Regions from separate parts of the Duganella sp. LjRoot269 genome, predicted to be linked through region 2. Evidence: predicted binding sites of a transcription regulator. Region 2 holds the regulator's gene; each other region holds the start of a gene.
What was found. Region 2 encodes FNR, which switches genes on or off when oxygen is low (the NO sensors DNR and NnrR bind a similar motif). Its sites were predicted from a motif close to TTGATNNNNATCAA; they were not measured.

Region 1: cqsA (alpha-hydroxyketone-type quorum-sensing autoinducer synthase) is a predicted target of FNR. The motif match lies at 6,196-6,209, and genes of this name have one in related genera.
Region 3: ACSQ3S_RS21535 (bacteriohemerythrin) is a predicted target of FNR. The motif match lies at 6,594-6,607, and genes of this name have one in related genera.

What each region holds. Positions count from the first base shown of each region.
Region 1 is NZ_CAXUSL020000001.1:6,042,220-6,052,131, forward strand. Features, by position in the region: gene ACSQ3S_RS27050 (ABC transporter ATP-binding protein) at 1-312, shown strand, start outside; gene ACSQ3S_RS27055 (ABC transporter permease) at 318-1,115, shown strand; gene ACSQ3S_RS27060 (acyl CoA:acetate/3-ketoacid CoA transferase) at 1,112-3,064, opposite strand; gene ACSQ3S_RS27065 (DNA recombination protein RmuC) at 3,090-4,409, opposite strand; gene ACSQ3S_RS27070 (group II truncated hemoglobin) at 4,414-4,812, opposite strand; gene cqsA (alpha-hydroxyketone-type quorum-sensing autoinducer synthase) at 4,852-6,045, opposite strand; gene ACSQ3S_RS27080 (sensor histidine kinase) at 6,283-7,560, shown strand; gene ACSQ3S_RS27085 (hypothetical protein) at 7,564-8,574, shown strand; gene ACSQ3S_RS27090 (ABC transporter permease) at 8,578-9,912, opposite strand, start outside.
Region 2 is NZ_CAXUSL020000001.1:4,008,915-4,018,826, forward strand. Features, by position in the region: gene ACSQ3S_RS17940 (efflux RND transporter periplasmic adaptor subunit) at 1-1,004, opposite strand, end outside; gene ACSQ3S_RS17945 (efflux transporter outer membrane subunit) at 1,001-2,461, opposite strand; gene yghU (glutathione-dependent disulfide-bond oxidoreductase) at 2,596-3,438, opposite strand; gene ACSQ3S_RS17955 (TraR/DksA family transcriptional regulator) at 3,586-3,969, shown strand; gene fnr (fumarate/nitrate reduction transcriptional regulator Fnr) at 3,991-4,794, opposite strand; gene ACSQ3S_RS17965 (response regulator) at 4,963-5,601, opposite strand; gene ACSQ3S_RS17970 (response regulator) at 5,591-7,102, opposite strand; gene ACSQ3S_RS17975 (response regulator) at 7,099-7,512, opposite strand; gene ACSQ3S_RS17980 (sensor histidine kinase) at 7,499-9,016, opposite strand; gene ACSQ3S_RS17985 (universal stress protein) at 9,223-9,912, shown strand, end outside.
Region 3 is NZ_CAXUSL020000001.1:4,820,656-4,830,567, reverse strand. Features, by position in the region: gene ACSQ3S_RS21565 (EAL domain-containing protein) at 1-26, opposite strand, end outside; gene ACSQ3S_RS21560 (universal stress protein) at 56-904, opposite strand; gene ACSQ3S_RS21555 (universal stress protein) at 934-1,776, opposite strand; gene ACSQ3S_RS21550 (diguanylate cyclase domain-containing protein) at 1,978-3,885, shown strand; gene ACSQ3S_RS21545 (acetate/propionate family kinase) at 3,911-5,119, opposite strand; gene ACSQ3S_RS21540 (bifunctional enoyl-CoA hydratase/phosphate acetyltransferase) at 5,116-6,519, opposite strand; gene ACSQ3S_RS21535 (bacteriohemerythrin) at 6,678-7,079, shown strand; gene ACSQ3S_RS21530 (universal stress protein) at 7,103-7,930, shown strand; gene ACSQ3S_RS21525 (PAS domain S-box protein) at 8,176-9,912, shown strand, end outside.

The DNA of each region.
Region 1 (9,912 bases), 2.0 Mb from region 2:
CGCGAACTGCTGCCGCAACTGAACCTGTCGCCGGACCTGCTGGACAATGAGATCGGCCGCCTGTCCACCGGCGAGCGTCAGCGCATGGCGCTGATACGCTCGCTGGCTTGCCGGCCGCAGGTGCTGCTGCTCGACGAACCCACCGCCGCGCTGGACCCGCAATCGGTCGCCGCCACGGAACGGCTGCTGCAAAAGGAACTGGCGGCCGGCCTGTCGATCATCCTGGTCACGCACTCCGAAGCGCAGGCGCAAACCCTCGGCCACCGCTCCATGATCATGCGCGACCGCCGCCTGACGGAAGCCGCGCCATGACCGGCATGACGCCGATCCAGCCCAGCGCGGTCGACTTGGCCGTCGCCTCCTCGCTGATCCTGCTGAACGCCGCCATCTCGGCCTATCTCGGCCTGCGCATGCAACGCCAGATGCTGTGGTCGGCCCTGCGCATGGTGGTGCAGCTGTTGCTGGTCGGCGTGGTGCTGCGCTGGGTGTTCGCGCTGGCCTCTCCGGCCGCCACGCTGGCCGTCGCGCTGCTGATGATCGTCGCCGCCGCGCGCGAGGTAGCGGTGCGGCCCGCGCACGGCCTGCGCGGATGGCCTGGCGTGTGGCTGAGCACCGCCAGCGTCGGCCTGTCCAGCATCGCCACGGTGATGCTGGCCCTGTTCACGGTGCTGCATCCGACGCCGTGGTACGAGCCGCAATACGCGATCCCGCTGATCGGCATCGTGCTGGGCAACGTGCTCAATTCCGCCAGCCTGGGACTCGATACCTTCTACAGCGGCGTGGTCGACGCGCGCGGCGCGATCGAGGCGCAACTGGTGCTGGGCGCCTCGCGCAACGAGGCGCTGGCGCCGCTGATACGGGCTTCGGTGCGCAAGGGCCTGATCCCCATCATCAACCAGATGTCGGCGGCGGGCATCATCACGCTGCCCGGCATCATGACCGGCCAGATCCTCGCCGGCATGGACCCGATGGACGCGGTGCGCTACCAGATCCTGCTGATGTTCCTGCTGGCCGGCGGCAGCGGCCTGTCGGTCGCGCTGGCGGTGTACCTGGCGGCGCGCAGCGTCACCGACGAACGCCACCGCCTGCGGATGGAACGACTACAGAAACGCTAGCTATCTTCTCTGAGACGCAGCAGCGCCTCGGCCGAGTTGACAAACAACGCCGCATCCTTCTCGATACGCCGGAACGCCCGGCCCAGACTGGCGCGCATGAAGGTGCTGTGCGCGTAGCGCGTGACCTTGCTGTAGTAGCGCTCCGCCAGGCCGTTGACAGCCTTGACATAATCGTCCATCAAGTCCGGCGCGATGGAGAAGTTGTCGTAGTTGATCACCGCCGGCACCTTGCGGCCCAGCGGCGCCAGCCGCTCCGCCACCATGTCGCAGATGGTGGTAATGGTGGCCGCATCGGTCACCTCGAAGCCTTCGAAGTTCACGAAGAACAGCTGCTGCTGGGCGTCGTACACCAGCCGCCGTTCCAGCGGCTGCGCCAGGAAATCGCCGCGCCAGTTCATCGCCAGCGGCGAGAAGATGCGCGCGTCCATCAGCTTCAGTTGCGCGCTGACCGCCGGTTTGAAATCCATGTGCGCCAGGACGTCGCGCTCGAGGTCCATGCCCGGCGCGATCTCGACCAGCTCCAGGCCCGACATGCCGCCGTCGAGCACCAGCCGGAACACACAGCGCTCGGTGACGAACAAGGCTTCCTGCCCGCGCCGCGCCGCGTATTCGCCGCTGTAGGTGCGGTGCTCGACTTCGTTGATGAACTTGCGCGTGGCGCCCTTGTCGGCGGTGAAGGTGCCGACAAACACCACCTTGCGCGCGTTCTGGCTGATGTTGATGAAGCCCCCCGCGCCGGCCAGGCGGCTGCCGAATTTGCTGACGTTCAGGTTGCCGTGGCGATCCGCCTGCGCCAGGCCCAGCACCGCGACATCGAGGCCGCCGCCGTCGTAGAAATCGAACTGGTACGGCTGGTCAATGATGGCGTCCGCATTGGTCGCCGCGCCGAAGTTCAGGCCTCCGGCCGGCATGCCGCCGATCACGCCCGGCTCCGCCGTCAGCGTCACCAGGTCCAGCAGCTTTTCCTCGGCCGCCACGGCGGCCACGCCCTCGGGCATGCCGATGCCCAGGTTGACGACGTTATTCGGACGCAGCTCCATCAACGCGCGCCGGGCGATGATCTTGCGCTCGGACAGCGGCATCGGCACCACCGCCGACAAGGGCACGCGCACCTCGCCGGCAAAGGCCGCGCTGTAAGGCTCGGCGAAGGTCTGCATATGGTATTCGGGCTTTTCCGCCACCACCACGCAGTCGACCAGTACGCCGGGGATCTTCACCTGGCGCGGATTGAGCGTGCCCCGTTCGGCGATCCGCTCCACCTGCACGATGACGATGCCGCCCGAGTTGTGCGCCGCCATCGCGATCGCCAGCGCTTCCAGCGTCAGGGCCTCGCGTTCCATGGTGACATTGCCGTTGGCGTCGGCCGTGGTGCCGCGAATGATGCCGACGTGGATGGGCTGCGCCTTGTAGAACAGGTACTCCTTGCCGCCCATGGTCATCAGCTCGACCAGTTCCTCGGTGGTGCGGTCGTTGATCTTGCCGCCGCCGTGGCGCGGATCGACAAAGGTGCCGAGGCCGACATGGGTCAGCAGGCCGGGTTTGCCGGCGGCGGTGTCGCGGAACAGCTGGCTGATGACGCCTTGCGGCAGGTTGTAGGCCTCGGCCTTGCCGCCGATGGCCAGCTGCTGCAGCTTGGGCGCGAGGCTCCAGTGGCCGCCGATGATGCGCTTCAGCAGGCCTTCGTGGCCAAAGTGGTTCAGGCCGCGGTCCTTGCCATCGCCCTGGCCGGCCGCGTAGACCAGCGTCAGGTCGCGCGGATGGGCGTCGGCCAGGAAGCGCTGTTCCAGCGCCACGGCGATGTTCTCGGCGAATCCCACGCCGACAAAGCCGCCGGTGGCGATGGTGTCGCCATCGCGTATCAGGCCGACCGCGTCGGCCGCGCTGACGATCTTGCTGCGCTGGACGGCCGGCATGCCGACCGTGGAAAAATCAGGGGGACGAGCAGGCATGGCAAGCTCCGTTTTTAGTCTCGTTTTAGTCTACATCCAGATCGTTCTTGTCTAGTTCAGGACCAAGCAGCAGCTGGGCCGCTTCGCTCGGCAATGCTTCCACCGTCTTCAGCTTGCGCGCCATCTGGCGGCTGCGGGTTTCGGCCGTCTCGATGTTCTTGGCCGCGCGCTCCAGCGACAGCTTGGTGGCGGCCAGCACGTCGCCGAACTTGCCGAACTCCGTCTTCACCGCGCCCAGCACCTGCCACACTTCCGACGAACGCTTTTCCAGCGCCAAGGTGCGGAAGCCCATCTGCAAGCTGTTGAGCAGCGCCGACAAGGTCGACGGCCCGGCGATGCTGATGCGGTTCACGCGCTGCAGCTCGTCGGCCAGGCCGGGACGCCGCATCACTTCCGCATACAGGCCCTCGGTCGGCAGGAACAGGATGGCGAAATCGGTGGTGTGCGGCGGCGAGACGTATTTCTCCGAAATCGTCTTGGCCTCGACACGCACCGCACGTTCCAGCTCCCGTCCGGCCAGCGCCACGCCGTCCGCGTCCGCGCGCTCGGCCGCATCCAGCAGGCGTTCGTACTGCTCCTTCGGGAACTTGGCGTCGATCGGCATCCACACCGGCGCGCCGCCTTCGACCTGGCCCGGCAGCTTGAGCGCGAACTCCACGCGCGCGCCGCTGCCGGCGATGGTCTCGACGTTCTTGGCATACTGCTCCGGCGTCAGCACCTGCTCCAGCAGCATCTCCAGCTGCACCTCGCCCCAGGTGCCGCGCGTCTTCACGTTGGTCAGCACGCGCTTCAAGTCGCCGACGCCCAGCGCCAGCTGCTGCATCTCGCCCAGCCCCTGGTGCACGCGCTCGAGCCGCTCCGACACCTGCTGGAACGATGCGCTCAAGCGCGCCTCCAGCGTCGCATGCAGCTTCTCGTCGACCGTCTTGCGCATCTCTTCCAGCCGCGCGCCATTGTCGGCCTGCAGGTCCTTGATCTTCGCCTCCAGCGTGGCGCGCACCTCCTGCATGCGCGCGGCGTTCGATTCGGTCAGCCGGATCAGGGCCAGGTTCATGCTGTCGGCGAACTGCTTCAGGCTGCGCGCCTGCTCGTCGCGTCCCACCAGTCCCTGCGCCTCCAGCTGGCGGCGCATCGCCTCGAACTGCTGCACGCTGGCCGCGTGCGTGGCCTGCGCCGTGGTCTGCAGCTGCATCCTCACTTCGCGCTCGACCCGCTCGATGCGCTCGGCCAGGCCGGCACTGGCCGCAGCATCGCCGCCGGCGCGCCCGCGCAGCAGCGCCAGCACCTGCAGCGCCAGCACGGCCAGCCCGATCGCCAGCAGCACAAAAAATTCGGTCTGGCTCATGGCGTCAATCCGGCTTGTTGCGCATCCAGTCGGCGGTTTGATAGAAGGACTCCATCAATCGCAACCGCAGCGCCTCGTCGATGCCGACATCTTCCATCGCCCACGCCATCGCGCGCAGCCACTGGTCGCGTTCCTGGGTGCCGATGGCGAACGGCATGTGCCGCATGCGCAGGCGCGGATGGCCGTGTTCCGCGATGTACAGGTCCGGCCCGCCCATCCAGCCGCTGAGGAACATGAACAGCCTTTCGCGCGCGTTGTCCAGCGTGGGCGGATGCACGGAGCGCAGCAGCGCGAACTCCGCCTCGAGTTCCATCAAATCGTAAAACCGGTCGACCATATCGCGCACGCGCGATTCGCCGCCGATCACTTCATAGAGAGTTCGGGATTCAGTCATAGCCTCCATGATAGCGTACCGGGCGGCGATCCGCGCCTTCAGGCGCTCTTACACCAGCGCCAGCCGGCGCAGGCGGCGCGTGGACGACCAGTTCTCCAGGTCGATCTCGTCGAGGATGTCGTCGCAGGCCTGGACGATGCGCGACAGCTGCGACCGGTCCAGCCCGGAATTGAGCGTCAGCCGCACCAGCGAACGGTTCTTCGGCGTGGCCGGCGCGCAAAACATGGCGCCATACACGCCGCGCCGCTCCAGCAGCTTGCGCAGCGCCAGCGTCTTGGGCTCCGGGCCGGGCTCCAGCGCGATGATCTGCTCGCTGCCGTCGCCGACGTTGTAGCCCAGCGCGCTCAATTCCTCGCGCACCTCGCGCGAATGCGCGTGCAGCGCGGCGCGGCGGTCGTCGGCCGCCGCCACGAAGTCGACGGCGGCGTCGAACCAGGCCAGCTCGTGCGCCAGCATGCACGAGCTGAAGATGGCGGGCCGCGACTCCGACAGGAAATAGCCCTTGAACTTGGTCGAGCAGGTGATGAAGCCGGCGCGCCCGGCAAACGCCTTGGCCAGCGATGCCGTGCGGAAATGCACCCGCTCGCTCAGCCCCAGTTCCGCCACCAGCCCGGCGCCGCGCGGGCCGTGCGTGCCCAGCGAGTGCGATTCGTCGACGATCAGCAGGCAGCCGGAGCGTTCGGCGATTTCCACCAGCGCCACCAGCGGCGCCAGGCTGCCGTTGGTGCTGTACAGCGCGTCGACCACGATCAGGCCGCTGCCATGGCGCGCCAGCTGCTTTCGCAGATGTTCCATGTCGTTGTGCAGGAAGGTCACCGGCGTGGCGCCGGCCGATTGCACGCCTTCCCACAGCGAGGCGTGCGCCTGCATGTCCAGGTAGACCGGGATGCCCGGCGCCGCCAGCGTCTGCACCAGGCCGACGTTGGCGGCCCAGCCGGACTGGGCCAGGATGCCGTCCTGCGCCCCCATGAAGCGCGCGAATTTCTGTTCCAGCCGGTGCTGGGCGCTGCCCTCCTGCAGGAACACGGCGGACATCAGCAGCTCGCCCGGTCCCCGGCGCAACGCCGCGATCTGCGCGCCCACCAGCGCCGGTTCTCCAGCCAGGCACAGGTAATCGTTTCCGGCGAGGAAAACCGCGCCGGCCGGCGTCGGTTGCCATGCATGCGGATGCTCGCCGCCCAGCAATTGCTCAATACGGGTAATGTAATGTTCGTCCATGCGGCGGGTCACGAATTCGGGCATTTGCTGTTCAGCCGGTAAAGCAAAAGCGCGGGGCTGGGCATGATCTATAGCAATCGCGTGAGGCATTTTTTTGCTCCTGTATGGGTTTTGGAAAAGGTTGTTTTTTTATGAATCCAATGCCAACCATGAGGCCAAAAAAACATGAAGAGATTGATGCGGATCAACTCTTGATTTGAATTGCCGGTTGAAGTTGCAAATTAAGGCGATCATGGGAACTTGATAAAAGTCAATCTCACAATGAAGCCCCCTCTGCAAGAACGCTGGAAACGCTGGCAGCACGGAAAGATCCAGGCCTTGCTGCTCTACCATGGCCGCGAGGACCATGCCATGGTGCGCGTCCTGTTGCTGGCCTGCATAGGCACGGTGGGCATGCCGCTGTACTACGTGATCTGGCAGCATTTCTTTCCGCAGGAATACGAGTCGCTGCCGCTGAGGCTGCTGGGGATCCTGCTGAGCGCGCTGGGCCTGTTCGCGCGCCAGTTCAGCCGCAGGATGCTGCAGATCTATCTGGTGGTCACGCTGAGCTATATTTTCCCGTTCTTTTTCACCTTCATGTTCCTGATGAACCATGCGTCGGGCGTGTGGAGCGAATCGCTGCTGATCGGCCTGGTGGTGCTGTTCCATTTCGACACCGGCCTGGCGCTGAAGGCCTACGTGGCCGGCACCACGCTGGCGGTCGCCGCCGTCGTCGGGCTGGGCGAAGGCGCCACGCTGCTCAGCCAATCCGTGCTGCAGCAGGTGCCGATCCACTGGTTCACCATCGCCGCGCTGTCGGCCGCCAAGATCAGCCGCCACGTGCTGGCGCAGGAAAAGCTGGCCGGCCTGGGCGCCGGCCTGGCCACCGTGGCCCACGAGCTGCGCACGCCGCTGACCAGCGTCGACGCCAATGTGCGCGGCCTGCTGCGCCTGTTTTCCGACGCCGGCGGCCGCAACCTGGAAGACCGCCTCGGCACCGTCGACGCGCTGGCCCGCATCCAGTTTGAAGTGCGCCACATGAACCACATGATCGACCTGTTCCTGCTCAGCGCGACAGCGGTGCGGCAAAACCTGCGGCCGGTCGAGACGGTGATGATGGACGGCGTGGTGGAGGGCATGCTCAAGCGCTACCCCTTCGTCAACGCGGGCCAGCAAAAAATCGTCGCGCTCGAGGTGCGCCGCAATTTCACCTTCTCCGGCCAGACCGAGCTGTCGGTGGTGATCCTGCTGAACCTGCTGCGCAACGCGCTGAAAGCCGTGCAGCGCGCCGGCAAGGGCCGCGTGCGCATCGTGGTCGACGGCGCCCATGTGCCGCCGCGCCTGCTATTCATCGACACCGGCTGCGGCATTCCGGCCCAGCAGATGCCGCTGATCTTCCGCCGCTTCTACTCCTTTCCGCCGCATAACGGCGCCGGCATCGGCCTGGCGCTGTGCGAAGAAATCATGAGCGCCTGGAACGCCACCATCCGTTGCGTATCGCGCGAGAGCGCCTATGCGATTTTTGTCCTGGAATTTCCCCAGCCGTCCCTCCCGAGGTGAAACATGCATCTGCCCGTCTACTCCCATCCCACGCTGACCGTGCTGGTCGACGACAGCGACTCGTTCCTGAAAAGTCTGTCGTTCCAGCTCGATCCCATGCTGGCCAGCAAGACCTTCCATGACACCACGGCCGCGCTCCAATGGCTGCGACAGGGAACCCAATCGGGGAGCGTACCGCTGCACGTCAATTTCGACATGCAGAACCTGCCGGCCGACCAGTGCAACGTGGCGCTGGACCTGGAGTGCATCTACCGCATCGGCGAGCAGCGCCAGCGCTTCGCGACGCCGTCGGTGCTGGTGGTGGATTATTCGATGCCGCAGATGAACGGGCTGGAATTCTGCGAGGCGGTGGCGCACCTGCCGTGCAAGAAGATCCTGTTCACCGGCGCCGCCGACGAGAAGATCGCCGTGGGCGCCTTCAACCGCGGCCTGATCGACCGCTACATCAAGAAGAGCGACGACCACGCGCTCGACATCCTGGAGCTGGAGATCGCCGCGCTGCAGCGGGCGTATTTCGACGCGCAGTCCGAGACGCTGCGCGAGCTGGTGCTGCTGCATAACTACCACTTCCTCGGCGACCCGGCGCTGGCCCAGCTGGTGCGCCAGCTCAGCGACAGCAAGGGTTTCGTCGAGCACTACATCTTCCCGGCGCCGACCGGCATCCTGTTCCTCGACAAGCACGGCAAGGCCAGCCTGATGATGATAGAGACCGAACAGGGCATGTACGCGCAATACGAGATCGCCCGCGACAGCGACGCCCCGCCGTCGCTGCTGGACGCGCTGCTGGAGCGCCGCGTGCTGCCGTTCTTCTCCGATCCCTACGGCGACGGCATGTATTCGAGCCGCGTGGCCGACAACTGGCACCGCTACTGCGCGGCGCCGCAGATCTGCCAGGGCCGCGAGACCTACTACTGGGCGCTGTTCGACCTGCCGTCGCACTACTTCGACAAGCGGCCCTATTCCTACGCCCAGTTCCTCAAGGAGCAGATGGCGCAGGAAAGCGTGGCGGCTTGAGTCTTAAGCCTCGCGCAGCGTCTGCAGCGGCGGCTGGCGCAGCACGTTGCGCAAGCCCAGCCAGCCGCCCGCGATGGCGCACAGCGCGCCGGCCAGCAAGCCGACCACCCACACCGACGGGTTGAAGCTCCAGGCGAACTTGAACTGGTACGTGGCCAGCGCCCAGCCCATGGCCGCCGCGCCGGTCGCCGCCAGCACGCCGGACAAGGCGCCCACCAGCGAGAACTCGATCAGCTGCGCCTGCGACAATTGCCTGCGCGTGGCGCCCAGCGCCCGCAGCAGGCCCGATTCGCGGGTGCGCTCGTCCTGCGATCCCATCAGCGCCGCATACAGCACCAGCACGCCGGAGGCCAAGGTGAACACGAACAGGAACTCGACCGCCGTCACCACCTGGTCCAGCACCGCCTGCACCTGGCGCAGCAGGCCGCCGACGTCGACGATGGTCAGGTTGGGATAATCGCGCGTCAACGCGTTCATCACCGCGCCCTGCCCTTGCGGCAGATGGAAGGCGGTGATCCAGCTCTGCGACACTTCCGTCATCGCGGCAGGGTTGATGATGACGAAGAAATTGACCCGCATCGAACCCCATTCCAGCTTGCGCAGGCTGGTGATGGTGGCGTCCACCGGCGCGCCGGCGATGTCGAAGCGCAGCTTGTCGCCCAGCTTCCAGCGCAGCGTCTTGGCGATGCCCTCTTCCACCGAGGCTTCCGGCGCGCCCGGCTTGTCGGCGAACCACTGGCCGGCGCTGATCTTGTTCTCGGCCTGCATGCGCGCCATCGTCGACAGGTTGAATTCGCGGTCGGCCAGCCCCTTGGCGCGGTCCTCGGTGTAGGTCTCGGCGGTGACGGGCTTGCCGTTCACGGCGGTCAGCCGGCCGCGTATCATCGGATACTGCGGCGCATACGCCACGCCCGCCGCCTGCAGCCGCTTGCCGATGTCGGCGGCCTGCTCCGGCTGGATGTTGATGATGAAGCGGTTCGGCGCATCCGGCGGCGTGGCGTTGCGCCAGGCCGTCATCAGGTCGCCGCGCACCACGGTCAGCACCAGCAGCGCCATCATGCCCAAGGCCAGCGACACCACCTGCACCACCGTCGCGCCGGGACGGCGCTGCAATGAGGTCACGGCGAAGCGCCAGCTCTGGTGGTCGATCGCGCGGCGCAGCGGCTTGAGCGCGGCCAGCCCGCCCCAGGCCACCAGCCCGAACACGGCGAACGCGCCGAGAAAGCCCAGCGCCGTGTACAGCGCCAGCTGCGCGTCGCCCGCCTGCCACAGCAGCAGCACGACAAAGCCGGCCATGCCGAGGCCATAGGTGGCCAGCGCCGCCACCTGCGGCGGCTC
Region 2 (9,912 bases):
GCGCTGTTGGGTATCAGCAGCACGTCGTCGTGTACCGCCGCGCGGATGACGGCGGTGGCCGTCATGCCGGGCCGCAGGCTCAGGTCGGCGTTGTCGACTTCAAGGTAGGCCACGTAGGTGACCACGTTCTCGGTGATGGTCGAGCCGTACGACACGCGGGTGACCACCGCCGGATAGCTGCGGTCCGCATAGGCGCTGACGCTGAAGGTAGCCGGCTGGCCCACGCGCACGGCGCCGACGTCGGCTTCGTCGACATTGACCAGCAGGCGCAGATGGCGCAGGTCCTCGGCCAGCGAAAATAGCGTCACCGCCTGCAGCGAGGCGGCCACCGCGTTGCCGGGATCGACGCTGCGGCTCAGCACCACGCCGTCGATCGGCGAGCGGATCGAGGCGCGCGCCAGGTTGGTGCTGTCGGTCGACAGCGTGGCCTGGGCGCTCTGTACGTTGGCGGCGGCGCTCAGCTCGGCCGCCTGGGCCCGCGCCAGCGTGGCCCGGCCGGTGTCGAGTTCGGCGCGCGAGGGCACCTTGCCGCCGGACAGGCGGGCCACCTCCTCCAGCCGTCCCAGTGCCGCGCGCGCCTCCGCCAGGCTAGCCTGGCTTTGCGCCAGCTCGGCCCTGGCGGCGGCCAGCGCGGCGCGCGAGCGCACGATCTGGTCCTGCAGCTTGGCCGTGTCGAGCTGGACCAGCACCTGGCCGGCGCGTACCTGGTCGTTGACGTCGACCAGCACGCGCCCCACGGTGCCCGACAGCTCGCTGCCGATATTGACCGCGCGGGTAGGCTGCAAGGTGCCGTTGGCAGTGACGCTGAGCGTGACGGTGCCGCGCTTGACCCGCACCGTGACATAGGCGGGAGCCCGCGCCGTCTGGGCATGCTGCTGCCACACGTAAGCCGCCGCGCCGGCCGCCAGCAGCGCCAGCGCGGCGCCCCACACGGCGGCGCGCCGCCACCAGGGGCGTGGTGGCGCGTCGATGACGACGGCCGGTGCTGCCATACGTTGATTCATGGTGTGCTTCCTTTCATCGGCGCGGCACCGCCGTCGGGTTGCCAGCCGCCGCCCAGTGCCTTGTACAGGCGCACCTGGTCGGTGCCGACGTTGGCGCTGGCGGTTGCCACGCCGTCCTGCGACGTGTAGAGCGCGCGCTGGGTTTCCAGTACGGTTTGAAAGTCAACCAGGCCGCTGGCGTAGCGTTGCCGCGCCAGCAGCGCGGCGCTGTCGGCCGCCGCGGCGGCCAGCCGCAAATGATCGAGGCGCAGACGGTCGGCCGCCTGCGCGGCCAGCGCATCCTCCACTTCCTGCAGCGCGGTCAGCAGCGTCGCCAGATAGCCGGCCTGCGCTTGCGCCAGCGCGCCGCGCTGCAGCCGCAGCTGGGCCGCGCTGGCGCCGCCGTCAAACACATTGCCCGCCACGCTGCCCAGCAAGGTGCGCAGCAGCGCCGCGCCGCTGCCGCCCGCGCCAAGTCCGCTCAATCCCAGCGATCCCTCGAGACGCAGCACCGGGTAGCGCGCGGCGTCGGCCTGGGCCACTTTGGCGCGGGCCGCTTCGAGCTGGGCTTCGGCCGCGCGCACGTCGGGACGCTGGCGCAGTGTTGCGGCCGGCAGGCTCAGCGCCAGCTCTGCGCCGCCGGCGGGTATCGCCTGCGGCGGCGCCAGCGCGTCGTCGAGCGCGGCCGGCGCCTGCCCGCACAGCACGGCCAGGCTGTGGGCCAGCAGCGCCCGGCTGCTTTCCAGCACCGGCAACTGGGCCGCGGCCTGCTCGGTGGCGGTGATCGCTTGCTGCTGCTCCAGCGAAGTCAGTAGTCCGGCCTGGACCCGCCATGCGGTAATCTCCTGCGTGGCCTGCTGGCTGGCCAGGTTGTCGCGGGCGATGACTTGCCGTGCCTGGATGCCGCGCAGTTCGATATAACTGCGCGCCACCTCGGCGGCGACCGAGACCTGCACGTTCGCCAGCGTGGCCGCGCTGGCCTGCAGCGTGGCCGCACCGGCCGCCAGTGCATGACGGTTGGCGCCAAACAGGTCCGGTTCCCAGCTGGCATCGAAGCCCAGGTTGTAGCTATTGGTGGTGGACGCCCCGTCGAGCTTGCTACGCTGGGCCTGGGCGCTGCCGACCACGGCGGTGGCCAGCGCTGCGGCTGCGGCATCGCGCGTGGCGCGCGCCTGCTGCAGCGAAGCGCGCGCCGACGCGATGCTGGTGTTCGCTTGCAGGGCGCGCGTCACCAGCTGCTCGAGCAGCGGATCGTCGAAGCGGCGCCACCAGCCGGCAAGCGCCGCGCCATCGGACGCGGAGGACCTGGCGGCCTGGCCGGTAGACCAGGCCGGCGGCGGCTGGAACGCCGGCGCCGGCGGCGGCAGATCGACCGGGCGCAGCAGGCTGCAGCCGGTCAGACAGGCCAACAACAGCGGCGCCCCCGCCCTTCCGAGCCGGATGGCCGCCGTCGGCGGCGCGACGTTGGTGTGGTACATGACATGCTCTCGTTTGGGCCGAACGGGCTTTTACTATGAGAGCAAGTGAGTGAAAAAACCATGATCCAGATCAAAACGCACCGCAGGCACGGTGTTTCAGTGCCTCGGTCCGACGTCGATGCCAGCGGCCGGCGTCAGTCCAGATCCGCGGCGTCGTGCCGCTCCAGCACCTGGTCTTGGGGGTTGCCGAACGTGCGGTTCACCTTGCGGCCGCGGATGACGGCCGGACGCGCGGCGATCTCGTCGGCCCAACGCCGCACATGCCGGTACTCGTGCACCGACAGGAATTCGGCGGCGCTGTACAACTGCCCCAGCACCATGCCGCCGTACCACGGCCAGACCGCCATGTCGGCGATCGTGTACTCGTCGCCGGCGACATAGCGGTGTTCGGCCAGCTGCCGGTCCAGCACGTCGAGCTGGCGCTTGGTTTCCATCGCGTAGCGGTCGATCGGATATTGCAGCTTTTCCGGCGCGTAGGCGTAAAAGTGGCCGAAGCCGCCGCCGACAAACGGCGCCGAACCCATCTGCCAGAACAGCCAGTTCAGGGTTTCGGTGCGCGCCGCCGTTTCCGTGGGCAGGAAGGCGCCGAACTTTTCCGCCAGATACATCAGGATGGAGCCTGACTCGAACACGCGCAACGGCTGCGCGCCGCTGCGGTCGACCAGCGCCGGTATCTTGGAGTTGGGATTGACCGCCACGAAGCCGCTGGAGAACTGGGCGCCCTCGTTGATGCGGATCAGCCAGGCGTCGTATTCGGCGCCGCCATGGCCGAGCGCCAGCAACTCTTCCAGCATGATGGTGACCTTCACGCCGTTGGGCGTGCCCAGCGAATACAGTTGCAGCGGATGCTTGCCGACCGGCAGTTCCTGTTCGTGGGTGGCGCCGGCGACCGGGCGGTTGATATTGCCGAACGTGCCGCCCGACGATGCCGGCGCGACCCAGATCGCCGGCGGTGCATACTTCGATGGATCCGTCATGCATCTCTCCTCACAGTGAGCGTGCAAGCTGCTGCTTGCGCGCGAAAAACCATTCTATCCGAAGCCGGCCCTTTTTGATTTGCATCAATCAAATTGCACGGGCGAGTCTCTACGATGGCTGCATTGAACAAGTGAATGGAGATCGACATGAGTCCCGACAGCGCCCACGTCATAGACGAGCTCAACAGCAGTCTGCTGCTGCGGCGCCGCGAACTGGCGCAGCAGTTGCGCCAGCGCCTGCACCAGGCCGACGAACAACAGCAGATGGCCCTGTTTAACAGCTACGCGATCGATGCCGACCAGGCCGAGGCATGCCAGCTCAGCGACACCGACATCGCGCTGCTCAATCACGAATTGATGGAATTGCGCGCCGTCGACGAGGCGCTGGAGCGCGTGCGCGCGGGCAGCTACGGCACCTGCGTGCAGTGCGGCGCGGCCATCGCGGCGGCCCGTTTGCGGGCCGAGCCCAGCGCGCAGATGTGCGTGGATTGCCAGACGGCGGTCGAGCGGTCGGGACGCGCGCCGGGCTGAGCCTGAGGCAGGCTCACTGCCTCAGGCCACCGCCGGCGTGCGGCCGAGCGCCTTGGCGGCCACCTTGGTGCCGTCCTGGTCGGCGCCGGTCGCCAGCGCCTCGAGGCTGGCGCGGTCGACGATGGTCAGGTCGCGCTTGTCGACCCGTATCCAGCCGTTGCTGCGAAAGCGCGACAGCAGCCGGCTGATGCTTTCGATGGTCAGGCCCAGGTAGTCGCCGATGTCCTCGCGCGACATGCGCAGCTGGTAGCTGTTGGGGGAATAGCCGCGCGCCGCATAGCGCGTCGACAGATTCAGCAGGAACAAGGCGAAGCGCTGCTCGGCCCGCATATTGGCGAGAAACATCATCGCGTTTTGCTCGCGCATGATTTCCTGGCTCATGATGCGGTGGAAGTGCTGCAGCAGCTGCGGCACGTCGGCGAACAATTCCTGCAGGCGGGCGAACGGGATCTCGCACACTTCGCTGTCTTCCAGCGCCACCACGCCGCAACCGTGCTGGCCGGTGCCGATGGCGTCCATGCCCAGCAGCTCGCCGGCCATCTGGAAGCCGGTGATCTGCTGCTCGCCGCGGTGGTTGACGCGCGAGGTCTTGAAATGGCCGAAGCGCACGGCGTACAGGTTGTTGAACGGCTGTTCCATGCGGCATAGATTCTCGTCGCGTTCGACACGGCGGCGGCGGCCGATGATCTTGTCGAGGCGGCTGACCTCGGCGTCGTTCAGCCCCACCGGCAGGCACAGGTTCTTCAAGCCGCACACCGCGCATTTGTTCTGGCTGCTGCTCACTGCGCCGCCATTGTGTGTTGCCAGTTGGAGGTTGGTCGTCATGTTCGCTGCTCCCTGTTGTGTTTTTCGCAGCATCTGAGCGTTGGCTGCGGTATGGAGACAGTATCGGCGATCGGCGGCCGCGCGGTTATCGGGCTTCGCTGCCGTGTCGCGTAGGGGAGTCCGGACAGAAATCTGTAGGGCTTCCCCTACAACCTTTGCAATATGAAACTAGATGATGCCGTGCTCCAACGCATACCGGGTCAGCTCGGCATTGCTGTCGAGGCCCATTTTCTCCAGGATGCGGGCGCGGTAGGTGGTCACCGTGTTGGGGCTCAGGTGCAGCGTCTCGCCGATGCGCACCAGCGATTCGCCGGCCGAGATCAGCTTGAACACCTCCAACTCGCGGTTCGACAGCGCCTCGAGCTTGCCCACCTCGCCGCCGCCGATCAGGCTGGCCAGCTTTTCCAGCAGGGCCGGGCTGACATGCTTGCCGCCGGACGCGGCCTTGCGCACCGCCGCCACCAGCGCCGTGGTTGGCGCATCCTTGGTCAGGTAGCCGGCCGCACCCAGCTTGAGCGCGCGCACGGCGTAGATGTCTTCGGCGTAGGTGCTCAGCATCAGCACCGCCAGCTTGGGCCGCTCGGCGCGCAACTGCTTGAGCAGCTCCAGCCCGTTCTTGCCGGGCATGGTGATGTCGAGCAGCGCCACGTCGAATTCCTGCGCCTGCGCCAGCTGCAGCGCCTCGTTGGCGTTGCAGGCTTCGCCGTCGACGCGGATGTCGTCGACCGTGCTCAGCATCAGGCGCACGCCGTTGCGGGCGATCGCGTGGTCGTCGACCAGCAGCACGCGGATGGGATTATTGCTCATGGTGTGCGTCCAATGGCAGGCGCAGCAGCAGGGTCGTGCCCTGTCCCGGCCTGCCGGTGATTTTCAATTCGCCGTCGAAATGACGGCTGCGTTCGTGCATGCCGAGGATGCCCCAGGACTCGCGGTTGAGCAAGCGCTCGGCCGCGATACCCTTGCCGTCGTCGTCGATGCGCAGCTGCAGCACGCCGTCGGCGTAGTCGACCCGCAGCTGCACCGCGCTGGCCTCGGCGTGCCGCACCACATTGGTCAGCGCTTCCTGCGCGATGCGGAACAGCATCGTGCTGCGCTCGGCACCCAGCTCCAGCGCCGACGCGGCCGGGCTGATGGCGCAGGCGCAGTGCAGGCCGGAGCGGCGTTCGATCTGCTCGGCATACCATTCCAGCGCGGCCCACACGCCCAGCTGGTCGAGCACGCTGGGCCGCAGGTCGGTGATGACCCGGCGCACCGTCTCGATCGCGTCCTGGGCCAGTCCTGCCGCCTCGGCCAGCAAGGGCTCGGGCGCCGCGCCGGCCGCCGCGCCGCGGTCCATGCTGACTGAAATATAGGCCTTGATGCCGGTCAGCAGGCCGCCCAGCTCGTCATGGATTTCCTGGGCGATGCGCTTGCGCTCGTGTTCCTTGATTCTTTCCTGGTGCGCCGCCAGGTCGCGCTGCGCCTGCTGCGACGCCAGCAAGGCCTGTTCGGTCAGCTTGTTCTGCGTGATGTCGATCATGATGCCCTGCATGAACAGCGGCCGTCCCTCGTCGTCGCGCACCAGCTCGGCCTGGTCGCGGAACCACAGCGCCTGGCCGTCGCGCGCCGACAGCCGGTATTCCAGCCGCAGCGGGCTGCCGTCGCGGCGGCAATCGTCCAGCGCGCGCAGCGTGGCCGCGCGCTGCGCCGGATCCATCTGCCGCCCGTGCAGCCCGGGGTCGGCCAGCCACTCGGCCGGGGTGAAGCCAAGCATGCCGATCTGCGGACTGATGTAGCGCAGCGCGCCGCCCTCGCCCAGTTCGGCGATGTAGGTGATGGCCTGCATCTGCTCGACCAGTGTGCGGAACTGCGCCTCGGCCTGGCGCTTGTCGTTGAGCAGGCGCTGCTCGCGCAGCATGCGGTGGATCGCCCCCGGCAGGAATTCCAGGTAGCGGCCGTCGACGTCCTTGACCAGGTAGTCGCGCGCGCCGCGCCGCATCGCCTCGGCCGCCACGGCGGCGCTGTCGGCGCCGGTCAGCATCATCACCGGGATGGACTGGCCGGCGCCGTCGGCGTTCAGGTGGGCCAGGAATTCGAGGCCGGTCAGGTCCGGCAGATGGTAGTCGAGCAGGATGCAGTCGGGCCGCTGCTCGCGCGCCAGCTCGAGCCCGCGCTCGCCGCTGTCGGCCTCCAGCAGCGCAAAGCCGCCGGTGGCATCGGCCGCGAAGGCGCGCCGGCACGCCATGCGATCGACCACGTCGTCCTCGACGATCAGCACCCGCAATACGGCTGGGGCGCCGGCGCCGTTGTCGGCAAGGTCGGCGTTCACGGCATCTCGCTGATGGTCCAGTACAGGTCGATCGAGCGCATCATCTCGACGAAGCGGCGGTAGTCGACCGGCTTGGCCATGTAGCCGGCCACGCCCAGGTCGAAGCTGCGCACCTTGTCCTGCTGTTCCTCGGACGTGGTCAGCACCACCACCGGGATGCGCCGCAGCGACGGGTCGAGCTTGATCTGCTGCAGGAACTCGATGCCGTTCATGATCGGCATGTTCAAGTCCAGCAGGATGATGCAGGGCCGTTCCTGCGCCGGGTCGCGCAGATACTCCAGGCCCGCCTCGCCGTTTTCCATGCTGATCACAGCGTTGCCGACATGGATTTCCTTCAATGCCCGCTTGATCGTCATGATGTCGACGTGGTCGTCTTCGACCAGCAGGATGGGTTTGTTACTCACTTTCATGGGCTTGTCCTGTTCTGGGTTGCGACGGAGAGGACTTGGGCAGCGTGAACCAGAACGTGCTGCCCTGCCCGGTCTGCGATTCAAGCCAGATCCGTCCCTGATACATTTCTACGATTTTCTTGGCCAGCGCCAGCCCCACGCCGGTGCTCTCGACCCGGTCGCGCGAGGCCAGCGTCTGGAACAGCTGGAAGATGCGCTCGAAATGGCGCTGCTCGATGCCGGGGCCGTTGTCGCGCACGCTGAAGCGCCAGTGGCTGCCGTCGTCGGCGCAATCGATGTCGATCCGTCCGTCCGGCTTGTCCATGTATTTGATGGCGTTGGAAATGAGGTTGTGGAACACCTGCTGGATGCGGGTCGGCTCGATCAGCACGGTCGGCAGGCCCGGCGCGACCGTGATGCGGAACCGCGGCGGCGGCGCCAGCAGGTCCACCACGTCGGCCAGCAGCCGGTTCAGGTCGACCGGCGTATGCGCTTCCTTGACCCGGCCCACGCGCGAATACTGCAGGATGCCGTCGATCAGGCTGCCCATGCGGTGCACCCGGTTGATCAGCAGCCGCATGTGTTCCTTGCCTTCGTCGTTGAACTGCTCGGCGTAGTCGGTGGCCAGCCAGTCGGCCAGCGAGCCGATGCCGCGCAGCGGCGCCTTCAGGTCGTGCGACACCACGTAGGCGAAGTTGGTCAGCTCCTCGTTGGCGCTGCTGATCTCCTGCATCAGGCGGCGGTTGTGCTCCTCCGCCAGCTTGCGCTCGGAAATGTCGCGCACCATGCCGGTGAACATGCGCCGCGCGCCCAGCTGCATCTCGACCACCGACAGCTCCATCGGGAACACGCTGCCATCCTTGCGCAAGCCCTCGACTTCGCGGCCCTTGCCGATGATGCGCTGTTCGCCCGTCTCGCGGTAGTGCGCCAGGTAGCCGTCGTGCAGCGCGCGGTGCGGCTGCGGCATCAGCATCGACACGTTGCGGCCGGCCGCCTCGGCCTCGCTGTAGCCGAACAGGCGCTGCGCGGCCGGGTTCAGGCGCTCCATCACGCCCTGCTCGTCGATGGTGATGATGGCGTCGACGGCGGTCTCGAAGATGGCGCGCATGCGCGCCTCGCTTTCCTGCAGTGCCTGCTCGGCCTTCTTGCGTTCGGTGACGTCGTGGATGGTGGCCAGCACCAGCGGCAGCGCATGCGAGGTGTGCAGCGGCGACAGGCTGACCTCGACGGCGAACTCGTGGCCGTCGCGGTGCTGCCCGAACAGCTCGGCGCCGGCGCCCATCGCGCGCGAGCGCGGCTGCTGGAAAAAGTCGCCGCGCTGGCCCACGTGGGCGTGGTGGAAGCGGGCCGGTATCAGCGCCTCGACCGTCATGCCGCTCAACTCGTTGGGGCCGTAGCCGAACATCCGCTCCAGCGCGGGATTGCCCAGCACGATGCCGCCGGCATGGTCGACAATCAGCATGGCGTCGGTGGCCGACGCCAGCAGCCACTCCAGGCTCTGGCCTTCGATAAGGAGATTTTTCAACGGACTATCCTGAACAGTTGCGCCGGTCCGGCGTTCATGCCCAAGATGATACGATCGAACCGCGCCGAATGCCAAAAAATATTTCGAAAGCAACTGTTGCGCGGCGGCTTGCATGCGCATAGCGACCGGCCTTGTATTCCCGGCGATTTTGATCTGGATCAATTGATGCTACAGACGTGGCCTGCGCGCGCCCGTACATTGTAGCCATGAATCCCCCACCCTCAGCCGAGCTGGACCAGCTCGCCGACCGTCTGCACCGGCTGCGCGCCGCATTGGACGGACAGCTGCGCCGGCATCTGGCGCAGGCGCCGGCGTGGCTGGCGGCGGCGCTGCTGGAGCACCGGGCCATGCTGGACGATTCCGGCGTGGCCCGCCAGTTGCGCGGTTGCGACATGGTGCTGCTGGCCGAGGAACTGACCGCCTTGCGCCGCATCGACGGCGCCTGCGCGCGCCTGGCCGCCGGCACCTACGGCCGCTGTGTCAGCTGCGGCGCCGCCGTCGCGCCGGAACGCCTGCGGGTGCAGCCGGCCGCGCTGACCTGCCTGGCCTGCCAGGAGGATTTCGAACGGCATCCGCACCGGCGCCTGCCCCTGCCACAGCCACCCATGACAAGAAGGAAGCAGACCATGTCCTATAAAACCATCCTCGTGCAGGCCGACAAATCCCAGCCCGCCGCGCGCGCCATCGAGATGGCGGCCCAGCTGGCGGTCGCGTTCGAAGCCCATCTGGTCGGCGTCGCCAGCAGCGGCATCAACCGGTTCATCCAGCAGTCCAGCCTGTTCCCGCCGGGCGCGCCGGGCATGCCGATCGAGGTCGGCGACCTCGGCTTCCTGCGCGAGCGGGCCGACCTGGCGCTGGGCGACTTCGCGGCCGCCGCCGGCCGGCTCGGCGTGCAA
Region 3 (9,912 bases), 810 kb from region 2:
TCCAGGTCATCGGTGGTTTCGGTCATGCACGCCTTTCGGGTCGTTGTTCAAGAGGTCAATGGGCGATCAGCACCGGCAGCGTCATGTCGCGCAGCACGGTGCGGGTGGCGCCGCCCAGCAGCGTCTCGCGCGCGCGACGATGGCCGTAGCCGCCCATGACCAGCAGGTCGCAGCGCAGTTCGGCGGCCACGCACAGCAGCGCGTCGCCGATATCGGCGGTCGTGAATTCGCGCATCACCTCGGCGCGCACGCCATGCCGCGCCAGGAACAGCGCCATGTCGGCGCCCGGTTCGGCGCCATGCCGGTCCGCTCGCGCTTCGGCGTTGAGCACCAGCAGTGTCGCCTTTTGCGCCAGTTTCAACAGCGGCAGCGCGTCGCCGATGGTGCGCGCGGCCTGGCGGCTGCCGTCCCAGGCCAGCAGCGGATGGCGCAGGGGACCTTCGGCATCGCCGTCGTCCGCCGGCCTGCACGGCGCCAGCAGCAGGGGCCGGGCGCAGTTGAGCAGCAGCTCCTGCGGCAGGTCGCGGATGGCGCCGGGCGTGGCCGCCTGCGGGTCGGTCTGGCCCAGCACCAGCAGGTCGTGGTAGGGCGCCTGCAGCAGCAGGGCATCCTCCGGGGCGTCATCGGCCAGCCGCGAGGTGGCCGCGTGCAGACCGGCGCGGCGCGCGATGGCGTCGAACGCGGCCAGGCTGGTCTGCGCCTGGTCGCGCCAGCGCTGCAGCTGTTCGGGCACCAGCGGCCCTTGCCGCAGCGGGTCGCTCAAGGGCGTGAAGCGGGACAGGCCGGTGCAGGCCAGCGCCGTCAGGTGCGCGCCGCAGGCAAGCGCCAGGCGTACCGCCAGCGCCATGCGGGCGGCGGCGGCCGGGGTCTGGTCGGCGTGCACCAGGATCGAACGGTAGGACATGGCGGCACTCCTTGGTGGCGGGCGGCGCGTCAGTGCGACATCAGCACCGGCAGCGTCATCGATTGCAGCAAGCGGCGCGTGACGCCGCCCAGCACCATCTCGCGCCAGCGCTGGTGGCCGTAGGCCCCCGCGACCAGCAGGTCGGCGCCGACGTCGGCCGCCAGCGACAGCAGCGCGTTGCCGACGTCCATGCCGGGCGCCGTGGTCTGTTGCAGCACCTCGACCTTGACGCCGTGGCGCGCCAGGAACAGCGCGATGTCGGCGCCCGGCTGTTCGCCGTGCACGCCGTACTGGCGCTCGGCATTGAACAGCGCCAGCGTGGTGCGCGCGCTCTTGCGCAACAGCGGCAGCGCGTCGGTGACGGCGCGGGTGGCCGCGCGGCTGCCGTCCCAGGCCACCAGCGCGTGGCGGTCCAGGTGCGGGAAGGCGCCGGCGTACGGCACCATCAGCACCGGCCGGCCGCCGTACAGCGCCACGTACTCGGGCAGCTTGCGCAGCATGGCCAGGCCTTCGGTGGCGGGATCGGTCTGGCTGAGCACCACCAGGTCGGCGTAGCGCGCCTGCAGCACCAGGCCGACCTCGGGTTCGTCGTCGCTGTAGCGGCGCTCGTAGCTGACGCCGGCGGCGCGCGCCTGCGCCTCGAAGCGCTCGAGCGCCTGTTCGCCGCGGCGCGTGATCTCGTCCAGTTCCTCCTGCGGCAGCGGCCCGGCAAACGTCGCGCCGCTGTTGCGGTAATACTCCATGGTCAGGCCGGTCAGCGCCGCGCCGATCAGGTGCGCGTCCTGGCTGGCGGCCAGCTGGGCGGCCAGTGCGATGCGCGTTGCGGCGTGGGATGACTGGTCGACATGGACCAGGATGGTTTTGTATGACATGGCAGACTCCTTCAAATGGCGGCAGGGCCACGGGATGCGGGAATCTTCAGGCTATCAAAGCCTATCTTCAAATTTTATGATCTGGATCAAACTTCGCCGGATCGGCCGCCATTCCACCATTATTTGATCTGGCGCATTTTTTTTCGCGGTCCCGCTGCCTACGCTTGAGGTAGAGCCCGGACAGGCCAAATGGGAGAAAAAATGCTTACCCGCTGCAATAGCCTGAGCGTGTATTTCGCGCTGCTGCTGCTACCCGGCCTGCTGATCGGCGGCGTGGTGCTGCTGTTGCTGAACCAGCGCGGGGAAACCCAGCTCGAAGGCAGCAGCCTGCTGGCGGCCAGGGGGCTGTCGCGTGAACTGGACCAGTCGATGGCGCGCATGCGCTCGACCGCGGCGGTGCTGGCGGCCGCGCTGCCGGCCAGCGGTGAGCCCGACGGCGCCGGCCGGCGCCGGCTGCTGGCCGCGCTGCCCGCCGGGGCGGCGGCGACGCTGCTTGACGCCGGCGGCGCGCCGCAGTTCACCACGGCGGCGGCCGATGCCGGGCTGTCGCCGGCCGCGCTGGCGTCGTTGCTGCGCCAGCTGGGCCCCGGCGCCGCGCCGGCCAGCGCCTGCGTGCCGGCGGCCGTGCCGCAGGTGGCGGTCGCGGTGGCGCTGACGACGACCGGCGGCGGTCCGGCCGGCGTGCTGGTGTACCAGGAGGCGGCGGCGCCGCTGTTTGCCGCCGCCGTGCGCGACCAGCTGGCCGACGGCTGGATCGGCGCCTGGATCGCGCCCGGCGGCGTGCTGGTGGGACGCTCGACGGCCGCCGCGCGCTATGTCGGCCACCCCGCCATCGCCGACCTGCTCACCGCCATGCAGACCAGCGCCGAAGGCATGTTCGTCAGCGCGACGCTGGAGGGAACGCCGTCGTTCGTCGGCTACAGCCGTTCGGCCGTCAGCGGCTGCACGGTGGCCGTGTTCATTCCACGCGATCTGCTGCGCCAGAAAGTGGGCGAGCGCCTGCGCCTGATCGGCGGCCAGATCGCCGCCGCCATGTTGCTGGCCTGCCTGCTGGCGTGGGCGCTGCTGCATCGCGCGCTGGCGTCGCTGCGCAGCCTGCGCCGGGCCACCGCGCTGGCGGCGGCGGGCGCGCCGGGCGCCCGCGCCACGCTGGAGGGACCGGCTGAGATCCGGCTGCTGGCGCGCCAGTTCAACCGGCTGCAGCAGGCGCGCGAACGGGCCGACGCCAGGGTGGCGCTGGCGGCCAGCGTGTTCGGCGCCATCGCCGACGGCATCCTCATCGTCGGCCCCGACCACGCCATCATCGAGGTCAACCGGGCGTTCGAGACCATGAGCGGCTATACGCGGGAGCAGCTGATCGGCCAGAATCCGCGGCTGCTCAAGTCCGGCAAGCACGATGCCGCGTTCTACCAGGGCATCTGGCGCAGCCTGGACGCGCGCGGCCACTGGCACGGCCAGATCTGGGACCGGCGCCGCGACGGCAGCCTGTTCGCCGCGCAGTTGTCGCTCAGCGCGGTGACCGGCGCGGACGGCACGCTGCTCCACTACATCGCCTTCTTCAGCGACATCACCGAGCAGCGGCTGCGCCAGGACCAGGTCGAGCAGCTGGCCTACCTGGATCCGCTGACCCATTTGCCGAACCGGCGCCTGCTGCGCGACCGCCTGACCCAGGGGCTGGCCGTCGCCGCGCGCAGCGGTCATCTGCTGGCGGTCTGCTCGATCGACCTCGACGGTTTCAAGGCCGTCAACGACAGTTGCGGCCATGAGGCCGGCGACGCCGTGCTGGTCGCGGTAGCGGCCCGGCTGCTGCAGGCGGTGCGCGCCAACGACACGGTGGCGCGGCTGGGGGGCGACGAGTTCGTGCTGGTGCTGGCCGAGCTGGGCGCCGAGCACGAGGCGGTGGCCGTGGTCGAGCGCGCGCTGGACTCGGTGCGCGCGCCGATCCGGCTGGCCAGCGGCCGTCATGTGGGGGTGTCGGCCAGCATCGGACTGGCCTTCTTCCCGCGCGACGGCGCCACCCCCGAGCAATTGCTGGGGCTTAGCGACGACGCCATGTATGCGGCCAAGCACGCCGGCCGCGACTGCTACCGCGAGGCCGGCGTCGGCTAGGCCGCCGGCGTGCGCCGTGCGCGCGTCAAGGACCGCCGTCCACCAGCGCGGCCGCGTCGGCCGCGGCGACGCGGCCTTCGTCGGTGGGCACCACCCACACCTCGACCGCGCTGCCGGCCGCATGGATGGGCAAGGCGGCGCGGCCGTCGGCCGCCAGGTTGCGGGCCGGATCGAGCACCACGCCCAGGTGGCGCAAACGGGCGCAGGCGTCCCGGCGCAGGGCGGCGTCGTGCTCGCCGATGCCGCCGGTGAAGGCCAGCAGGTCGAGGCCTTCCAGCGACGCCGTCAGCGCGCCGCAGGCCTGCACCAGCCGGTGTTCGAACAGCGCGATGGCCTGGCGCGCGGCCGCCGTGCCGCTGGCGCGCAGCGTGCGCATGTCGGCCGACAGGCCGGACACGCCCAGCAGACCGGACTCGCGGTACAGCAGGTTCTCGATGCGTTGCGGCGTCCAGCCCTGGCGCAGCAGGTACAGCAGCACGCCGGGATCGACGGCGCCGCTGCGGGTGCCCATCATCAGGCCGTCCAGCGCGGAAAAGCCCATGCTGGTGGCGATGCTGCGGCCGGCGCGCATCGCGCACACGCTGGCGCCGTTGCCCAGGTGCGCCATCAGCACGCGTCCGCCGGCGCGCCGCGTCAGCGTCGCCAGGCGGGCGGCCAGGTAGCGGTAGGACAGGCCGTGAAAGCCGTAGCGGCGGATGCCCTCGGCGCGCAGCGCCTGCGGCAGCGCGAACAGCTGTTCCTCGGCCGGCAGGCTGGCGTGGAAGCCGGTGTCGAAGCAGCCGATCTGCGGCACGTCGGGATAGGCGCGGCGGCAGGCCCGCACCGCCGCCAGGTTGTGCGGCTGGTGCAGCGGCGCCAGCGGCGCCAGCGTGTCGAGGTAGGCCAGCGCGTCGTCGTCGAGGCGGATCGAGGCGGCATGGCGCTCGCCGCCGTGCACGATGCGGTGCGCCACCGCCGCCAGCCGCACCGGCCCGGCGTGCTCGTCGAGCAGCGTGCGCAGCCGCCGCAGCGCCCGTTCGAACGGGTCGCCGTCGCCGGACGCCAGCGGCGCCGGCTGCGCGTCCGAGGCCGGCGCGTGCAGGCTGACCTGCGGCTGGCCGCCGGGCTCCAGGCCTTCCGCCACGCCGCTCAGGATGGCCGCCTGGGTGTGCCCGCCACGGCAAGGGTAGAGCGCGAACTTGAGCGAAGAGGAGCCGGCGTTGACCGCCAGCACCACGCGGCGGTAGTCGCTCATGGCCGCTGCTGCCGGTAACTGTGCGCCAGCAGCAGCGCCAGCGCGGCCGAGGCGGTGCGGGCGGCGGCGCCGTCGGCGCGGCTGGTGAGGGCGATCGGCACGCGCGCCCCCAGCACCACGCCGCAGACGGCGGCGCCGGCCAGGTATTCGAGCTGCTTGGCCAGCAGGTTGCCGGCCTCCAGGTCGGGCGCGATCAGGATGTCGGCGTGGCCGGCCACCGTCGAGACGATGCCCTTGGCGCGCGCGGCCGCCGGCGAGATGGCGTTGTCGAAGGCCAGCGGGCCGTCGAGCAGCGCGCCGTGGATCTGGCCGCGCTCGGCCATCTTGCACAGGGCGGCCGCGTCCAATGTCGACGGCATCTTCGGCGTCACCGTCTCGACCGCCGACAGGATGGCGACCCGCGGCTCGGCGATGCCCAGCACGTGCGCCAGGTCGACGGCGTTCTGCACGATGTCGACCTTGTCGAGCAGCGTAGGCTGGATGTTCAGCGCGCCGTCGGAAATGAGCAGCACCTTGTCGTACAGCGGCACTTCGGTATGGAACACATGGGTCAGCCGGCGCGCGGTGCGCAGCGCCGGCTCGGCCAGCACGGCGGCGATCAGCTCGTCGGTATGCAGGCTGCCCTTCATCATCATGTCGACCTCGCCGGCGGCGGCCATCGCGGCCCCGCGCGCGGCCGCCGCGTGGCTGTGCGGAACGTCGACCAGCGTGACGCCTTCCAGCGAACGGCCGGCGGCCTCGGCCACTGAGCGCAGCCGCTCCTGCGGCCCGATCAGCAGCGGCACGATCAGGCCGTGCTGCGCCGCGTCCAGCGCGCCGCACAGCGATGGGCCGTCGCACGGGTGGACCACGGCGCAGCGCAGCGGCGCCAGCGGGGCGGCCCTGGCCAGCAGGCCGGCGTAGTGGGTGTGCGCCTGCGACAGGTTCAGCTGGGGCAGCTGGGCGCGCGGCCGGCGCACCTTCTCGCCGGGGGCGATGACGGTGGCCACGCCGGTCAGCACCACCGCGCCGGTCTGGTTCTTGATTTCGCAATCGAGCAGCACATGCTTGTTGACGTCATCCTTGGCCGTCACCGTGGCGGTGATGCGCAGCTCGTCGCCGATGCGCACCGGCTTCAGGAACTGCAGCGTCTGCGCCAGGTAAATCGTGCCGGGGCCGGGCAGGGCCGTGCCCAGCAGGCGCGAGATCAGCGCCGCACCCCACATGCCGTGCGCGATGACGCCATGGAACAGCGTGTGATCGGCATATTCCGGATCGACGTGGGCGGGGTTGACGTCGCCCGAGACCGCGGCGAAGGCGAGGATGTCTTCCTTGGTCAGGCGGCGGCTCAGGCGGGCGTTCTGGCCGACGCTTAACTCGTCGTAGGTGATGTTTTGTATGGTGTCGTCGGATTCATTCATGGGATGCCCGCAAAGGTGCGCTGCCGGAACGGAAGGCTTGCGAGGCAGTGTAGTGAGCGGGATAGCCGAAGTATTTGATCTGGATCAAATACAGCCGGAACCCCGGCCAACCATAATCGTTGCATCGACCACCAAGGATCGCGATTGCGGAGGACATCATGGAAACGACAGGCTGGAGCGCCGACATGGCGCTGGGGATCCCGCTGTTCGACGAGGCGCACCAGGCCCTGGCCGAGCAGGTCAAGCAGCTGCTGGACGGGCCGGACGAGCAATTCGAGGCCGGCATGGCGCGGCTGACCGACGCGCTGGAGGAGGACTTCCGGCTGGAAGAATCGCTGATGGAGGCGATCGATTATCCGGCGATCTGCTCGCACCGCGAGCAGCACGCCCGGGTGCTGGCCACGCTGCACGGGCTGGAGCCGGGCGACATCGCCGCCGGACGCAAGGCCGCCGGCCTGATCCTGCCGTGGTTCGAACTGCACCTGGCCACCGCCGATACCGCGCTGGCCATCGCGCTGCAGGCGATGGGGCAGGCCGCGCCGGCGGGCGCCGCGTCGTAGCGATCACACACCGAGGAGCAAATATGTCATACAAGACGATATTGGTGCACGCCGGAGCGTCGGCGCGCGCCGGCCACATAGCCGCTTGCGCCAGCCGCATCGCCATCGCCGAGCAAGCCCATCTGGTCGGCCTGGCCAGCACGGGCATCAACCCGCTGATGTATGAGTGCAACGCGGCGGCGGCGGGCATCCCGCTGCTGCCGCAGGACTTGAGCGGGCTGATCGAGCCGGCCCGGCAGGCGCTGGACCAGTTCACCGCCACCGCCAGCGGGCTGGGCGTGGCGTCGTCTGAAGTGCGCCTGAGCGACGACAGCATGATCGACAGCCTGGTGCTGCAGTCGCGCTATTGCGACCTGGTCGTCGTCGGCCAGGCCGGCCACGGCCACCCTGCGGACGACAGTTTGCCGCAGGAGCTGATCCTGCATTGCCCGCGGCCGGTGCTGGTGATCCCCCGCGAGGGCCGCTTCGAGCGCCTCGGCGAGCGGCCGCTGCTGGCCTGGGACGGCGGCATGGCGGCCAGCCGCGCCATCGCCGCCGCGCTGCCGCTGCTGCGGAAGGCGGCGCTGGTGACGCTGGCGGTGTTCAATCCGCAACAGGTGTACGGCGCGCACGGCCAGCAGCCCGGGGCCGACCTGGGCGCTTATCTGGCGCGTCACGGCGTCAAGCTCGACGTGGTGGTGCGCCAGGCCGACGACGTCGGCGAGGGCCTGCTGTCGCTGGCGGCCGAGGTCGATGCCGACCTGCTGGTGATGGGCTGCTACGGACACACGCGCTTCCGCGAACTGCTGCTGGGCGGCGCCACGCGCAGCATACTGAACCGCATGACGCTGCCGGTGCTGATGACGCGCTGACTGTCGGCGGCAAACCACTTCACGACTCGGAGCCCACACTGTGCTATTGTGGGCACAAGTTACAGGTTTTATCTCCATACTTCGCGACGTCCCATCATTCAGCCCGCATGCGCACTGCGGGTTGCCTCGGCCTCCACCGCCTAGCTGTTGCTCATAACGCACTTCTTTCACGACCTCCGCCCCGCGCCGCCATGCGCAACGGATGCTCGTGCCAATTCCATTATGTGACACCGGGGAGAAATATCTTGATCGTCGACCGCTCGCTGTACGATGGGCAACTGCTATTGAAGGCGGGGGCGCTGCAGGACGCCATTTTCAACAGCGCCAATTTCTCCAGCATCGCCACCGACGCCCAGGGCGTGATCCAGATTTTCAATGTCGGCGCCGAGCGCATGCTGGGCTACAAGGCCGCCGACGTGATGGACAAGATCACCCCGGCCGACATTTCCGATCCGCGCGAGCTGATCGCGCGCGCCGCCGCGCTCAGCCTGGAACTGGGCACGCGGATCACGCCGGGCTTCGAGGCGCTGGTGTTCAAGGCCTCGCGCGGCATCGAGGATATCTACGAACTGACCTATATCCGCCAGGATGGCAGCCGCTTCCCGGCCATGGTGTCGGTGACGGCGCTGCGCGACGACCAGGAAACCATCATCGGCTATCTGCTGATCGGCACCGACAACACCGCGCGCAAGCGCGCCGAGGAGGCGTTGCAGAAGGCCGGCGCGCTGCAAAACGCGATCTTCAACAGCGCCAACTTCTCCAGCATCGCCACCGACGCGCAGGGCGTGATCCAGATTTTCAACGTCGGCGCCGAGCGCATGCTGGGCTACAAGGCCGCCGACGTGATGAACAAGATCACCCCGGCCGATATTTCCGATCCGCTGGAGGTGATCGCGCGCGCGCATACGCTGAGCATCGAGCTGGGCACGCCGATCACGCCGGGCTTCGAGGCGCTGGTGTTCAAGGCCTCGCGCGGCATCGAGGATATCTACGAGCTGACCTATATCCGCCAGGACGGCAGCCGCTTCCCGGCCATGGTGTCGGTGACGGCGCTGCGCGACGACCAGGGCGACATTATCGGCTACCTGCTGATCGGCACCGACAACACCGTGCGCAAGCAGGTCGAAGCCGAGCAGGCGCTGCTCGACCAGCGGCTGCGCGACCAGCAGTTCTACACCCGCTCGCTGATCGAGTCGAACATCGACGCGCTGATGGCGACCGACCCGCGCGGCATCATCACCGACGTCAACCAGCAGATGGAGTCGCTGACCGGCTGCACCCGCGATGAACTGATCGGCGCGCCGTTCAAGAACTACTTCACCGATCCGGCACTGGCCCAGGCGGGCATCTCGCGCGTGCTGCGCGAGGGCAAGCTGACCAATTACGAGCTGACGGCGCTGTCGCGCGAAGGCTTGGAAACGGTGGTGTCGTTCAACGCCTCCACTTTCCACGACCGCGACCGCAAGCTGCAGGGCGTGTTCGCGGCGGCGCGCGACGTCACCGACCGCAAGCATTTCGAGCACAAGCTGCAGGAAAACAATGTCGAACTGGCAAGCGCGAAGGCGGCGGCGGAAAAAGCCAACCTGGCCAAGTCCGAGTTCCTATCGAGCATGAGCCATGAATTGCGCACGCCGCTCAACGCCGTGCTCGGCTTTGCGCAGCTGATGGCCTCCGATACGCCGCCGCCATCGATCGAGCAGAAAATCTCGATCGACCAGATATTGCAGGCCGGCTGGTATTTGCTGCGCCTGATTAATGAAATCCTCGACCTGGCGATGATCGAATCGGGCAAGGTCGGCCTGTCCAAGGAGGCGATGTCGCTGACCGAGGTGCTGCTCGACTGCAAGGCCATGATGGCGCCCCAGGCCGAGCAGCGCGGCATCGAGCTGCGCTTCCCGAGCTTCGAGAGCCTGTTCTTCGTGCACGCGGACCGGACCCGGGTCAAGCAGGTGATCGTCAACCTGCTGTCGAACGCCATCAAA